2 regions of the Niveispirillum sp. GW835-FHT14G11 genome follow, and region 1 is predicted to be linked to the other one. Evidence: predicted binding sites of a transcription regulator. Region 1 holds the regulator's gene; the other holds the start of a gene.

Region 1 (7,430 bases):
ATTGCGCGTCAGCAGGTTCATGGTGGAGCGATAGGCATGGACGAATTCAGGCGTCAGAACACTGCTAAGGAAATGCAGTTCACAGACGATCAGCCGGAAATGGCGCAGCGTATCGACCGGCAGTACCGGAATGCACATCCACTCCGCGCCTTCGGTATCGAATTTCAGCAGCAGGTCGTCGCGTTGGCGCAAGTTATATCGGTCGAGAATGCTGTCCAGCGTCATCGCCTCGGGCCCGTCAACCGCCGCCCAGGCCGTCTTGTTGAAATGGAAATGCTCATGGGCCACCGGCGGACCCTCCACCGTGTGATCGAACTGGTAGATCGGCACGCCGCGGTCTGCGAAATGCTGGTCGAAGGAAACATTGTCACCGATGCCCAGGGAGATCATACCGCCGATCCCCTCCAGATCGTCAGGCAGCACATAGCCGCCATCGCCCCTTGAACCTGCCCGCAACTTGCGGAATACGGACTGATACGGCCGCAGCATCGAGACGAGAGACAAAATTTCGGTTTGGCCGGACATACTGCATCCTTATCAAAGGCCCGCCACCGGGATCCGGCCTGAGACCATTTTCCCGCGCAGAATGTGATGCATCCCCCACCCTGTCAAGCGACGGCCGCCGTCAATAAAGAAGCGACATTGCAGAAAACTGATTGTTTTTATTCTGAAAACTGAAGGCAACAGGCCAACTCGTGTAAACGCCCTCTCCATGGCAGCCGTATGTCCATCTGTTTGTCGTGGTTGGAAGCAAGGCACAACGATTTGCCGATCCAACGCTGTTTACTATAAGGGAACGAACCATCAACCGCCGCGCCTGGTCCCCGGTGCAGTGCTGGTGGACAGGCCGGCCACATTCGTGGAAGATGTCCGCTATTTTCCGCGGGGACATGACTATCCAATGCTGATCACCGTTCATGGCGCCAGTTGGCTGGTTCTCGACATGCCTTTTCCTTGTGAAATCTACTATCAGATTTTGCCGCAGCACAGCACGAATGACCTCTATAAGGTGATGTTCACTCACACGGAACCGCTGCCTTTCAGCATGGGCATGGAGTGCATGACGGCCATGCACTCCAATGTCGATCTGATCGTCAGTTGCCATCCCGAGCATCTGGTGTTCCCCAATGCCGTTTTCGCTGTCTATGGCGGCCTGTTCACAAAGACTTTGCCACGGACCAAGAGCTTTTCGGCCAGTTTCATATATAGTCTGGGCCGGACAGCGGTCCGGGTCGATGGATATGCTGAACGGACCGGCTTCATGAACAAGGCCGACCAAGTTCGGATACCGCTGCGCGGATATCGCAGTCGCCTGGTTCAGGCAGGTCTTGCCGATCACCTTCCGCTTCTGGAGGGTGATCGCAAGGATCATCTGTTTGAATCAATGTTCCATGTCTGCTTTGAGAATAGCCGGGGGATCAACTACTTCACCGAAAAGCTGAATGATTGCTTTGCCACCTATACGGTACCGATCTATTGGGGCTGTCCGAACATCAGTGACTATTTCAACATGGACGGCATCATCCTCGCAGATTCCCATGAACACGCCATTGCGATTCTGAATGATCTGAACCCAGCTGATTATTGGCACCGTCTTGATGCCATGCAGGATAATTTCCGCCGCAGCCGGCAATACTGGGACTGGGTGGGGCGGCTGCGCAGCCTGATCGTGCGCGAATACGACAAAGCCGTCCATGGACAGGCTATCAGGGGCTTTCAGGCATGACGCGAATGATCGATCTGGCAGACTTTCAGCAGGGTGCCTTTGTCGAAACCGGCACCGGCCAGGGGTATCGCGTCATGGATGCCATGCGGCTCGGCTTTCCGGTCATCTACAGCGTGGAGTTGTCCGAGGAGGTGTTTGCCTCGACCTACGCGACGGTAGAGCAGGCGGTCCCAACCATCCCAACCATCAGCCGCATCACCTTGTTGCAGGGCGACAGCATCACCACGCTGCCCAGCCTTTGCGACTTGGTCAAGGCCAAGCAGATCTATGCGCTGAGCAGCATCGTCACCTTCTGGTTGGATGCCCGTCCGCTGCGTCACCCGGACGGCAGGGTGACGGCAGCCTCGCCGCCCTACCCGTTGCTGGAAGAACTGGCCATCCTGCGCAATGCCTTCCGGGGAGAGCTGTGGACCCCCATCATCCTGATAAATGGAATCGCCGATCAACTGGCCGGTATCCAAAAAGACGGGGCACCGATTACGCTTTCCGACGTGGCGGCAGCTATCCGGGCCATCGATCCCGATTATACATTCGAGGTTGGGCGGGTCAGATCAGAAAACCCGGACCTGCTAACCATGGCGGAGGATGTGCTGGCCGCCTATCCTGCTTGGTTCACCGAAGCCCGCCGGCTGGCCTAGAACCCCATCTTGGCGGCATACGGCGGCTGTCGCGAAGCACCGCATACGCGCCACCGGGTCAGTCCGCATGCCGTTACCGGGCTCACTTCCTGCCCCACAGCCTGCTCAATACATTCACCGCGCCTTGGGACGACATGGCATCCAAGCGCTGTACCGGGGCCGCCAGGGCAGGGCCCGCCTTGACTCCGGCGGCGTTCGCGCGTAAAAGGCCGGACCATTTTCACGGCGTACAGCACCCCTGGAGGCTGGCGCCACTACCGGACCCGCCGCGGGAACCCGCGACCGGGTCTTTTTTCGTACTAGGAGAGTACCATGACCCAGATTATCGCGCTCGCCGCCACGGCTCGCGACCGGGCCGGAAAGGGGACCGCCCGGGCCACGCGTCGTGCTGGTTCGATTCCGGCTGTGATCTACGGCAACAAGGAAAAGCCGGTGATGATCGCCCTGGACACCACGAAGTTCACCCGTGAGATCCATCGCCCGGGCTTCTTCACCCATCTGTTCGACATCACGGTCGATGGCCAGACGCACCGCGTGCTGCCGCGCGACGTGCAGTTGGACCCGGTTTATGACCGTCCGCTGCATGCCGACTTCCTGCGCGTCAGCGACACCACCGAGATCACCCTGAAGGTGCCGGTGGAGTTCGTGAATGTCGAGACCTGCCCCGGCATCAAGAAGGGTGGCGTCCTGAACGTCGTCCGTCACGATATCGAGGTGTTCGCCAAGGCTTCCGACCTGCCGGAGAAGATCATCGTCGATCTGGCTGGTTTCGAGGTTGGCGCTTCGGTGCATATCTCCTCGGTCAAGCTGCCGGAAGGCGTGCGCCCGACCATCACCGACCGCGACTTCACCGTCGCCACGATCGCCGCGCCGACCGTGAAGGCCGACGCCTGATCAGCAGGCTGATGAGCGCGTTTGCGGGATCTGTCCGAAAACGCGCTCATCCCTGAGGCTTGGATAAGCGAGCGGAACCCTATTGATGCGCCTGCTGGTCGGACTGGGCAATCCTGGCCCGGAATATGAGCGGCACCGGCACAATGTCGGGTTCATGGCCGTGGACGGGATCCATGGCCGCTACGGCTTCGGCCCTTGGAAGCGTCGCTTTCAGGGGCTGGTCGCCGAAGGGATCGCAGGTGGCGAAAAATGCTTCCTGCTGAAGCCCCAGACCTTCATGAACCTGTCCGGCCAATCGGTCGGCGAAGCCATGCGCTTCTACAAGCTGACGCCCGACGACACCATCGTCCTGCATGACGAACTGGATGTCGCTCCGGCCAAAATCCGGGTGAAACGGGGCGGCGGCCATAGCGGGCATAACGGCCTGCGCTCCATCGACGATCATATCGGCAAGGAATATTGGCGCCTGCGTATCGGCATCGGCCATCCCGGCGACAAGGACCGGGTGCATGGCTGGGTGCTGGGCAATTTCGCCAAGGCCGATGAGGCATGGCTGCCCAAGCTGCTGGATGTGATGGCCGCCGAATTGCCGCTGCTGGTCAAGGGCGAGCCGGAGAAATACGCCTCCCGCGTCGCGGCATTGACCGCCCCACCCAAACCCAAGGTGGAAAAGCCTGTGCCTGAAACGAAACAGCCCCTGGCGAAGGGGTGATACCCATCGCCAGGGGCTGTTGATTGCGCTGGCTCAGGCCTGCACCAGCGGCGTGAAGCCGCCCCAGAACATGCGCTTGCCATCGAACGGCATGTCATCGGGATCGCATTTGATGCGCGGGTCGCTCATCACCTTGGCATTGCAGGCATCGCGCACTTCCTTGGATGGATAAGTGATCCAGGATAGAACCACCACCTCATCCTCTTTCAACTCCACAGAGCGGGGGAAGGACGTGACCTCGCCATAGGTCACATCATCAGCCACGCATTCCACATAGGACAGGGCGCCATGCTCCATCCAGACCACGGAAGCAACCGTGGCCAGTTCCTTGTAGGCGTCCAGCTTGTCCTTGGGCACCGGCAATACGAAGCCATCAACATACATGGGAGGATCCTCCTGCACTCTGGTTGGTCGATACACCAAGGACGATGATACCTTGGGGTTTCCGACAGGAGCGGGGAAAAATTGACGAACCCCTTCCATCCTATCGTCGGCCATCCGCCAGACAGCCTCTTTCCACGGATTGCGCCGCCAGTTCCTGGAAACGCGCCAGATAACGTCCGTCACCGGCCATGGTGGGATCACGGATCGTCTCCGCATTCAACTGGCGTATCTCGTCATCAATACGCTGACACGGACTGGCACAACCAGACAGGATCGGCGACAGCAACATCAAAAGTACCAGACGGGACAGGGAGGGCATGGACGGGGCATCCAGATATGAGCCGGAAAGCCCGCAGCCTGCCTGCCCGACCGGGCGAAAGCACGGCCTCCCGGTGACGGGATTGCGGCAGGTCCGCGTCGCCCCTGCCTGTGCCCGTCAATATCGGCGGATCAGACCCACCAGCCGACCTTGCACATTGACCCGGTCGGAGCCGAATACCCGCGTCTCGTAGCTCGGGTTCGCCGGCTCCAGCGCGATGGAATTGCCCTTGCGGCGCAGGCGCTTCAAGGTCACTTCCTGCTGATCCACCAGCGCCACGACGATCGTACCGTTCTCCGCCATTTCGCAGCGCTGGATGACGACCGTATCGCCATCCAGGATGCCGGCCTCAATCATGCTGTCGCCTGCCACTTCGAGCGCATAATGGTCACCGGCAGCCAACATCGAGGCCGGAATATCGATGGTGACGGAACTGTCGCGCATCGCCTCAATCGGCAAACCGGCAGCGATGCGGCCATAAAGCGGCAGGGATACCGCGTCAGCATCGTTGCTCGCTGGGCGGCCGGGCAGGCTGTTGCGAAAATCGCCACGGATGACGTTGGGCTTGAACCGCGGTGACACATCCTGCACCGGCGGCGGTGCGGTGACCGGAACAGCCGGGGCCGGCACCTTCGCCTTGGGTGCCGGCTTCTCCGGCAGACGCAACACTTCCAGTGCGCGGGCACGGTGGGGCAGGCGACGGATGAAACCCCGCTCCTCCAGCCCGGTGATCAGGCGGTGAATACCGGATTTGGACTTCAGACCCAGCGCATCCTTCATCTCGTCGAAAGAGGGGGAAACCCCGCCCTCATTCAGCCGTTCATTGATGAAGAACAGCAATTCCTGTTGCTTGCGCGTCAGCATGACATCCCCTCAGCCGCAACGGCTGCCGCCCATCCGGCACCGTCTTTGTCGCCAACACCACTATAGAACAATAACGGAACGTCAGGCAATGTTCTATTTTGGTTCACGTCCGTTGCGTGCGTCGGGTGAGTGGATTAGGGTACGCGGTCGCAATCTTTTGGTATAAATGCCCTTATGCACTAGTCTAAATATTCCGAAGGATATATAGACATCGTACTTAGTTCAGGCTATCAACCATTAAATCCAAGTTCTTTGTGGCTATTTTTTTGACTTTGTCACGCTCAACGCGGGTGAGTTCATCAGGCCATCCGGTTTGACAGCAAAATGGATAGCCATTAATAGGTAAAGTTTCCTTGGGGAAAATTCGATATGCCTTTTTCATTTTCATCTGCCAAGCTGCGCAAGCTCATGGCCTTACGTGATGCGATCGATATTTCTCTATGCGTCATCGAATTTGATTCGCAGGGAACGGTATTGGATGCAAATGAAAATTTTCTTAAAGCGCTTGGGTATTTCCGCCAAGATGTGATTAACAAACACCATCGTATGTTTATGAGGCCCGCAGATCACCAGCATCCGGATTATCGGCATTTCTGGGGTAAGTTGGGGCGCGGCGAGTTCCAATCGGGTGTGTTCCGCCGCATCGACCGCCATGGCCGGACCATCTGGATACGGGCGACCTACAACCCGGTTCTTGATCGTAACGGGCGCGTTGTGCGCGTGGTGAAGCTTGCCACCGATATCACCGAGGCGGTGACCCGCAACGCTGATCTTGCCGGCCAGGTTGCCGCCATCGGCCGCACCCAGGCGGTGATCGAATTCACGCCACAGGGGGAGGTGCTGTCCGCCAACGCCAATTTCCTGACGGCGATGGGCTATGGGCTGGAAGAGATCCGGGGAAAACACCATCGGCAATTCATGCCGGTGGATGAACGCGATGGCGCCGAATACCACCGGTTCTGGGAACGGCTGGCGGCCGGAGAGTTTTTCGGCGGAGAGTTCAAGCGCGTCCGGCGCGATGGTGCAGAAATCTGGATTCAGGCCAGCTACACCCCCATCCTGGATGAGGATGGAGAGGTCACCAAGGTGGTGAAGTTCGCCAGCGACATTACCGAGCAGAAGAGCCGCGCCGTGGACGCCGCCAGCCAGTTGGAGGCTATTTCCAAGAGCCAGGCGGTTATCGAATTCACCCTGGACGGCACCGTCATCACGGCGAACGCCAATTTCCTGGGGGCCATGGGGTACGCGCTCCATGAAATCCGGGGAAGACACCACGCGATGTTCATGCCGGACAGCCAGCGTGACAGCGCTGAATATCGCACCTTCTGGCGCGATCTTGGTCGTGGCGAGTACCGGGCCGGCGAGTTCCACCGTCAGGGCAAGGGCGGACGCGACGTCTGGATCCAGGCTTCCTACAATCCGATCATGGGATTGGACGGCAAGCCGTACAAGATCGTGAAATATGCCAGCGACGTTACAAGCCAGGTTCTGGCCCGCCAGCGCAGCGAGTATGTACGCGGCATGATGGAAAGCGTGGCCGCCGGGGCCACGCAGATGAACGCCTCGATCCATGAAATCGCCGACAGCATGCGCCGATCCCGCGACGAGGCAGAAGCCGCCATGCAGCGGGTGGACGCGGCCGGTACCGTCACCACGCAACTGACCACCCTATCCGACAGCATGGTGGAGATCGTCAATCTGATCACCGGCATCACGGGGCAGATCAACCTGCTGGCCCTGAACGCCTCCATCGAGGCGGCACGGGCTGGCGAGGCCGGCAAGGGCTTTGCCGTGGTGGCGCAGGAGGTGAAGAACCTGGCCACCCAGGCCCGCGCCGCCACCGACCGCATTGCCGAGGATATTGCCGGACTGCGGGCCACCGCTGGCGATGTG
Region 2 (7,430 bases), on a different contig from region 1:
CAGCGACCGCCAGCATGGTCCGTGGCCTCGTAAACCGAGACCCTACGGCCAGCCTGGTTCAGGGCGGTGGCGCAGGCCAGACCCGACAGGCCAGCGCCCACGACATGGACGATGCCCCCCATCGGGTCTCTCACAGACGGGGCGGTCGGCCCAGGGCGCAGGACAACGCCACGCTGATCTTCTCCCACTTGCCCAGGCGGGGACGGCGGGACAGGGCTTCCGGGGACCAGCCGCGCTGGCGCAGACGCACCAGGATGCGGTGATACAGCACCATCATGGCCGCGGCGGGCCACAACTTGCGGTGCGGCTGCTTCAAAAGGCCCGCGGCTTGAACGAAGGCGGCCTGGGCTCGGCAGGCCATGGCCTCACATACCTCTGGCAGGGCGGGGTCGGACAGCAGGGACACGGGGTCGGACTGTACCGCATAGACGTCGATGCCGGCATCCTCCAGCATCTCTTCCGGCAGGTAGCAGCGGCCGTCGCGGGCATCCTCCTCCACATCACGCAGGATGTTGGTGAGCTGCAGCGCTTCGCCCAGGGCCAGGGCGAAGGCATCGGCGCTGGCATCGCCACGACCGAAGACGCGTACGGCCAGCAGGCCCACGGCACCGGCCACCCGGCGGCAATATTGCGCCAGCATGCCCAGCGAGGGCGCGCGGATGGGGCCTTCCACATCCATCATCATGCCGTCGATGACGGCCTGGAATTCCGCCTGCGGCAAGTTGTAGCGGCGTACGGCGGCGGCCAGATCGCGCAGGCGGCCATGATGGCGACCAGGGCCGGGCATGCCGTACATGGCGTCGATGCGGCGCTGCCAGTCGGTCAGGGCGCCGCGCTTGACCTCGATATTCTCGGTACCGTCGGCAATGTCATCCACCGCGCGGCAGAAGCCGTAGATGGCGAACATGGCCCGGCGCTTGCGCTTGCCCAGCAGTCGCATGGGCCAATAGAAGGTGGAGGTGCCATAGCTGCCGGCCTTGGCCAGTCCGCTTGCCGGCGACAGGCGCGGCGGTCGGCGCGACATGCCGCGCAACACGCCCAGCAGCACCGCCCCCAGCCGGCTGAAGGCGCCGACCTGCACCTTGCCGGCCAGCGGGTCGCGGCGGCGCAGCTGCTTGGACAGGGCAATAGCCATTTCCACGATCACCGCCGATTCCATGCGCAGGCCGGGATTGGCGATCAGCCGGGGCAGGGCGCTGGCGCGGCGCAGCAGCGAATCGACATTGTCCAGGGTCCGGTCGATGACGGCGCGGACCGGCGGCGTCGCCTCGGTCTCCACCAGATGTTCCACCGACCCGCCGGCCTCCTTGAACCAGGCGGTGGGCAGGTAGCAGCGGCCCAGTTCCACCCAGTCGTGCCGGCAATCCTGGATATGGTTCAGAATCTGCAGCGCGGTGCACAGGGCGTCCGATGCGGGGGCGGCATTGATGCCCTCCCCATGCAGTTCCAGCAGGAACCGGCCGACGGGATTGGCGGAATAGCGGCAATAGAGGACCAGATCCTGCCAGGTCTTGCAGTGACTGCCCATCGCGTCGCGGCGGAAAGCCTGCAAAAGCTGGCGGGCATGGATACCCGACACGCCCGTCGCGGTCTGCGTGGCCTTCAGGGTCAGAGCCGCGGCCAGCCAGGGCTGGTTGCCGATACCGCTGACCAGGGCACGTTCCAGCGCGTCCAGCTGCGCGATCTTCATATCGGGATCGACATGCGGGTCGTCGGCAATATCGTCGGCCAGCCGTGCAAAGGCATAGAAAGCCATCACATGCGGACGATAGGTGGCCGGGATCAGCCGGGAGGCGACCGGAAAATTCTCCCCCTCCGCGCCCTTGCGGGCGGCGGGATCGCCCGGCTGGGCGGGGTTCTGCGCGGACAGGCGAAATTCTGCCATGGGTCGGGCGGGCTCTGTCGTCGGTCGGGCCTGTACTCTGCCACGACAGAGAGACATGTAGAAGTGGCGATAATGCGGCGTAAGCGTCGGGATATGACAAACCCCGCCGGATGGCTCCGGCGGGGTTGGCATTATGCTTCAGGTCCGGGGCTCCAGCCGCCGGTCACATTGTAATGACCGGCGGAGGCCAGCGACTGCCGGCCCAGCACCTTGAGGGAACTTAAATGACAGCGCCGCCCTGGATCTTGGCCAGGCGGGCGTTCACGGCATCCCAGTTGACCGTGTTCCACCAGGCGGCCAGATAGTCCGGGCGGCGGTTCTGGTACTTCAGGTAATAGGCGTGTTCCCACACGTCATTGCCGAACAGGACGGGCGTGCCGTTGAACAGCGGCGTGTCCTGGTTGGGCTGCGCGACGATGGCCAGCTTTCCGGCGGTATCGGATGTCACGAACACCCAGCCGGAGCCAAACTGCTTGGTCCCGGCCTCGTTGAACTTCTTCTTGAAGTCCTCGAAGCTGCCGAAATCGCGGGTGATGGCGCTGCCCACCGCGCCGGTCGGATCGCCACCGCCATTGGGGCCCATGATCGACCAGAACATGGAATGGTTGGCATGACCGCCGCCATTGTTGCGCACGGCGGTGCGGATGCCTTCCGGCAGCTCGCCCAGACGCTTCAGCAGGTCTTCCAGCGACAGGTCCTGCAGCTGGCTGTGGTCGGCCAGGGCGTTGTTCAGGTTGTTGATATAGGCCTGATGGTGCTTGCCATGGTGGGTGGCCATGGTCAGCGCGTCGATATGCGGCTCCAGCGCCGCGGTGTCATAGGTCAGTGCCGGCAGGGTGAAGGCCATGGTGATGGCTCCTGTTCTCTGGGGGTTATGCCGCCCCTGACGCGGGGGCGGCCGGACACGGAGATGACAGATACGACCGCGTCGCCTACGGGTCAACCCGATCCACCCCTGAATAATTGCCGTATCAACCATATGGGTGGCTTGGGCTTTGCGCCGCGTCGCGGAACGCCTATAAGGCGGCATCATTCTGGATTGGATAAAATTCATGGCGCCGCCCGCCCTGTCCGCCTGCGCCGAGGCGGTCCGCAAGCATGACAATGACCGGTTTCTGACCGCGCTGTTCGCCCCCGCCGGCCGTCGCGAGGACCTGTTCGCGCTGTATGCCTTCAACCATGAGGTGGCGAAAACCCGCGAGGTGGTGAGCGAGCCCACCCTGGGCCAAATCCGTCTGCAATGGTGGCGGGAGAGCATCGACGGTGCATTTGCAGGCAATCCCCGCCGGCATGAGGTGGTGGAACCTCTGGCGGCAGCCATCGCCCGCCACGGGCTGGACCGTGGGCAGTTCGACCTGCTGATCGATGGGCGCGAAGCCGACCTGGATGATGAGGCGCCGGCCGACATGGATTGCCTGGTCAGTTATGCCCAGGTGACGGGCGCACCGCTGGCCCGGCTGGCCTGTCAGGTGGTGGGTGTCCGCGACCAGGCCGCCATGGAGGCGGCACGGCTGGTCGGCACGGCCTGGGCCCTGACCGGCACCCTGCGCGCCACACCGTTTCTGGCCCGCGGCCACCGGTCCCGCCTGCCCCTGACGTTGATGACCGAACATGGGGTCACGGAACCGGCCTTGTTCGATCTGAAACCGGAACCGGGTCTGGCCAAGGTGGTGAAGGGGGTGGCCGAGAAGGCCCATGCCCTGCTGGCCGAAGCGCGGCGCCTGCGGGGACAGGTGCCCAAGACGGCCCTGCCGGCCCTGCTGCCGGCCACCCTGGCCGACCATTATCTGGGCCGACTGCGCCGGGCCGCATACAATCCGATGGCGCCCGCACTGCTGCGCCCCACGGTGCGGCGGCCGCTGGCCGTAGGCTGGGCGGCCACGATCGGGCGATGGTAAAAGGGCACTGGTAAGCGTTTAAAACCAAACCGCCCCGGAAAGGGGACCTTCCGGGGCGGTTGTCGGGGTCATTCCGGGCTGGAGGCCTCGCCATCGGTTTCCGGCGTGCCCATCATGGCACCCGCCACGATGCCGGCATTGGCGCGGATCTTCTGTTCGATGCTGTCGGCCACGGCCGGGTTGGTGCGCAGGAAGGTCTTGGCGTTCTCGCGCCCCTGGCCGATGCGCTGCCCGTCATAGGAGAACCAGGAGCCCGACTTGTCGACCACACCGGCCTGGATGCCGAGGTCGAGCAACTCGCCCACCTTCGACACGCCCTCGCCATACATGATGTCGAATTCGACGACGCGGAACGGCGGCGCCATCTTGTTCTTCACCACCTTCACGCGGGTCTGGTTGCCCGTCACCGTCTCCCGGTCCTTGATGGCGCCGATGCGGCGGATGTCCAGGCGGACGGAGGCGTAGAATTTCAGCGCGTTGCCGCCCGTCGTCGTTTCCGGGTTGCCGAACATCACACCGATCTTCAGGCGAATCTGGTTGATGAAGATCACCAGGCAGCGCGACTTGGAGATGGAGCTGGTCAGCTTGCGCAGCGCCTGGCTCATCAGCCGGGCCTGCAGGCCGACATGGCTGTCGCCCATCTCCCCTTCCAATTCGGCACGCGGCACCAAGGCTGCCACCGAGTCCACCACCAGCACGTCAATAGCGCCGGAGCGCACCAGCGTATCGACGATTTCCAGCGCCTGTTCACCGGCATCGGGCTGGGAGATTAGCAATTCGTCCACATCCACGCCCAGCTTGCGGGCATAGCTGGGGTCCAGCGCATGTTCGGCATCCACGAAAGCGCACACACCGCCAGTCTTCTGTGCCTGGGCGATGGCATGCAGGGCCAGCGTGGTCTTGCCCGAGCTTTCCGGCCCGTAGATTTCGATGATGCGGCCGCGCGGCAGGCCGCCGATGCCCAACGCGATGTCGAGGCCCAGGGAGCCGGTGGAGACCACCTCCGTCTCCGTCAATGCCTCCTTGGCGCCGAGCTTCATGATCGAGCCCTTGCCAAAGGCCCGTTCGATCTGGCTCAGAGCGGCGTCCAGAGCTTTTTGTTTGTCCATGGGTGTTTCAACCAGACGGAGTGGAGCTGCCGACATTATTGTCCCCTTCCTTCTCGCACGGATGAGCATGCGCGTTCAACTGCACCTGTTGTACATTTTTTGTTCTCCTTCGCCAAGCGCAAATGTTCTCATTCTGTTCACTTTGTTCTGCCGCTTCCGTGAGAACGTGAACAAAGTTCAGATGCGACGGGGTGCGAAATCACCTATGCTGGTACCTCCATGGAGGCTGGCAGGTTCGCAGCATGTCGATTTCAGGCGGGAATCACCCTTTGACCGGGCGCCGGCTGCTGCTGGCCCTCACGGCTGTCGCCTGCGCCCTGCCGGCCGGTGCGCAGACCAAGCCGGAGCCGCGCACGCCGCCGCCCGCCATGGAGCAGGAAGTAATCGTCACCGGCCGCCGCGACGGCGAGCCCGATTTCCAGGAGCAGCAGGAATATCATGCTGAAGAATATCGCAAGCTGAAGCAGATTTACGATCCCGACCCGCTGCCCATCATCCGCAGCGACCGGCTGACCCGCATGCCGGAGGCGATCAGCAGCACGGTGCAGGGCAAGCCGACCCTGACGGAGAAACAATGGTGAGCATGGTTGCCGATCTGGTGCGCGCCGCCGAGGCGGAAAGCGACGAGGGCCACGCGCTGGCCCTGTGGCAACAGGTGCTGGCGGCCAATCCAGACCATGCCATTGCTTTGCTGACGCTTGGCGACGCGGCCCGGCGGGCAGGGCGAGCGGAGGAAGCTGCCGCATTGCTGTCGCGTGCCGTGGAGGTCGCACCGGGGCTGGTGCCGGCGCGGTGCGCGCTGGCCAACCTGCTGCTGCACCGTGGCCGCGCGGGGGAGGCGGCCGCCCATCTGGCCGTGGCGGCGGAGCGAGCCCCGGCCACCGCCTATGTCTGGCGCGATATCGGCCTGCTGCGCCGGGTGACGGGCGATCCGGCCGGGGCGCTGGCGGCGTTCGAGCGTTGCCTGGAACTGGCGCCAGGCGATGCTGCGGCCGGGCTGGGGCGGTCGCTTGCTCTGTTGCGGCTGGGGCGTTGGGGAGAGGGTTTCGCCGGGTACCGCCACCGCTGGTCGGTCGCCGCCCGCCCACCCCGGCATCAGCAGGTCCCCGTTTGGCGAGGGGAAAGCCCGGCCGGCAAGCGCATCCTGGTCTGGGACGAGCAGGGGGCCGGTGACACCATCATGTGTGCGCGGCTGGTGCGCGTGCTGATGGCGGCGGGTGCCGCGGTGGTGCTGGAGGTGCCGGCAGCCCTGATGCCCTTGTTCGCCGACGGACGGCACGGGACGGTCGTGTCACGGGGCGGGGAATTGCCGCCCGTGGATATGCAGGTGCCGCTGATGGACCTGCCCGGCCTGATGGGGCTGGAGCCCGCTGCCATTCCCTGGGATGGGGCCTATGTGACGGGAGACACAAAGTTGACCGCCCTGTGGGGCGCGCGGCTGGCACGGCGGGGCAACCGCCCGCGCATCGGCATCAGTTGGGCTGGCAACCCCGCCCATCCGGGGGATTTCTGGCGGTCGCCGGGGCTGGCATCCCTGCTGCCGCTGCTGGCGCGGACGGGGGCGGACTGGTACGCGCTGCAGGTGGCCAGCGGGCGGGAGGAAATGGGCCGCACGCCGCTGCCGGGCCACGTCATCGACCTGGGCGCGCAGATCGGCGGCTGGGCCGACACGGCCGCCATCCTGCCGCACCTGGACCTGCTGATCACGCCCGACAGCGCCCTGGCGCATCTGGCGGGCGCCATGGGGCGGCCCGTCTGGACCCTGATCGCCACCGACACCGACTGGCGCTGGCTGGAGGCATCGCCCAGGACGGGCTGGTACCCGTCCATGCGCCTGTTCCGGCAGCAGAAGTCCGGTGACTGGGCCGGGGTGGTGGCGCGCGTGGGCGTGGCCCTGCCGGCTTGATCCCGCGGGGCGGGCAGGGCACCATCGCTTGATGCTGCAGCCCCGCCTTGATCGCCGGAGACGGACGTGAACCTGGACAGCCTGACCACGGCCTTCGACATGCTGACCGACGGGGTGGCGATGTTCGACGCCGGGGAGCGGCTGGTCCTGGCCAACCCGGCCTTCAAGGCCCTGTTCCCCGTCACGGCGGCGCAGATGGTGCCCGGCGTGTCGTTCGAGGCGCTGCTGCGTTATGGGATCGAGGCGGGCGACAATCTACACGCCAAGGGCCAGGACATGGAGGCCTATGTCGCCGACCGCATGCGCACCTTCCGCCAGCCCACGGGTATGGCTGGCGAGTTCCTGCTGTCCGACGGGCGCTGGATCCGGGTGCATGACCAGCGGCTGCCACAGGGCGGGACCCTTTGCGTGCGCACAGATATTACCGAACTGAAGCGCCGCGAGTCGGACCTGCGCGACAGCGAGCAGCGCTATCGCCAACTGGTCGACCTGTCGCCCGATGGCATCGCCGTGCATGATGCCCAGGGACGGGGCCGCTTCATCAACCGCGCCGGCCGCGCCATCCTGGGCATCGGGCCCGATGAGGCGGCGTCCGGCTTCAACGTCATGGATGTCGCGGCCGACGAGATGCG

Evidence for each region. Region 1 encodes LexA, which represses DNA repair genes until DNA is damaged. Its sites were predicted from a motif close to ATGTTCTANTTTGGTTC; they were not measured.
Region 2: recA (recombinase RecA) is a predicted target of LexA. The motif match lies at 5,015-5,031, and genes of this name have one in related genera.

What each region holds. Positions count from the first base shown of each region.
Region 1 is NZ_JBXAFZ010000008.1:78,520-85,949, forward strand. It holds gene AC1Q7F_RS15810 (FkbM family methyltransferase) at 1-525, opposite strand, end outside; gene AC1Q7F_RS15815 (glycosyltransferase family 10 domain-containing protein) at 902-1,726, shown strand; gene AC1Q7F_RS15820 (hypothetical protein) at 1,732-2,364, shown strand; gene AC1Q7F_RS15825 (50S ribosomal protein L25/general stress protein Ctc) at 2,677-3,258, shown strand; gene pth (aminoacyl-tRNA hydrolase) at 3,344-3,970, shown strand; gene AC1Q7F_RS15835 (DUF1428 domain-containing protein) at 4,004-4,354, opposite strand; gene AC1Q7F_RS15840 (hypothetical protein) at 4,455-4,673, opposite strand; gene lexA (transcriptional repressor LexA) at 4,791-5,537, opposite strand; partial or broken gene AC1Q7F_RS15850 (PAS domain-containing protein) at 5,946-7,028, shown strand; partial or broken gene AC1Q7F_RS15855 (methyl-accepting chemotaxis protein) at 7,179-7,430, shown strand, end outside.
Region 2 is NZ_JBXAFZ010000004.1:112,757-120,186, forward strand. It holds gene hpnE (hydroxysqualene dehydroxylase HpnE) at 1-122, opposite strand, end outside; gene AC1Q7F_RS09075 (squalene/phytoene synthase family protein) at 131-1,885, opposite strand; gene AC1Q7F_RS09080 (superoxide dismutase) at 2,106-2,732, opposite strand; gene AC1Q7F_RS09085 (phytoene/squalene synthase family protein) at 2,938-3,783, shown strand; gene recA (recombinase RecA) at 3,852-4,928, opposite strand; gene AC1Q7F_RS09095 (hypothetical protein) at 5,162-5,473, shown strand; gene AC1Q7F_RS09100 (glycosyltransferase family 9 protein) at 5,467-6,798, shown strand; gene AC1Q7F_RS09105 (PAS-domain containing protein) at 6,865-7,430, shown strand, end outside.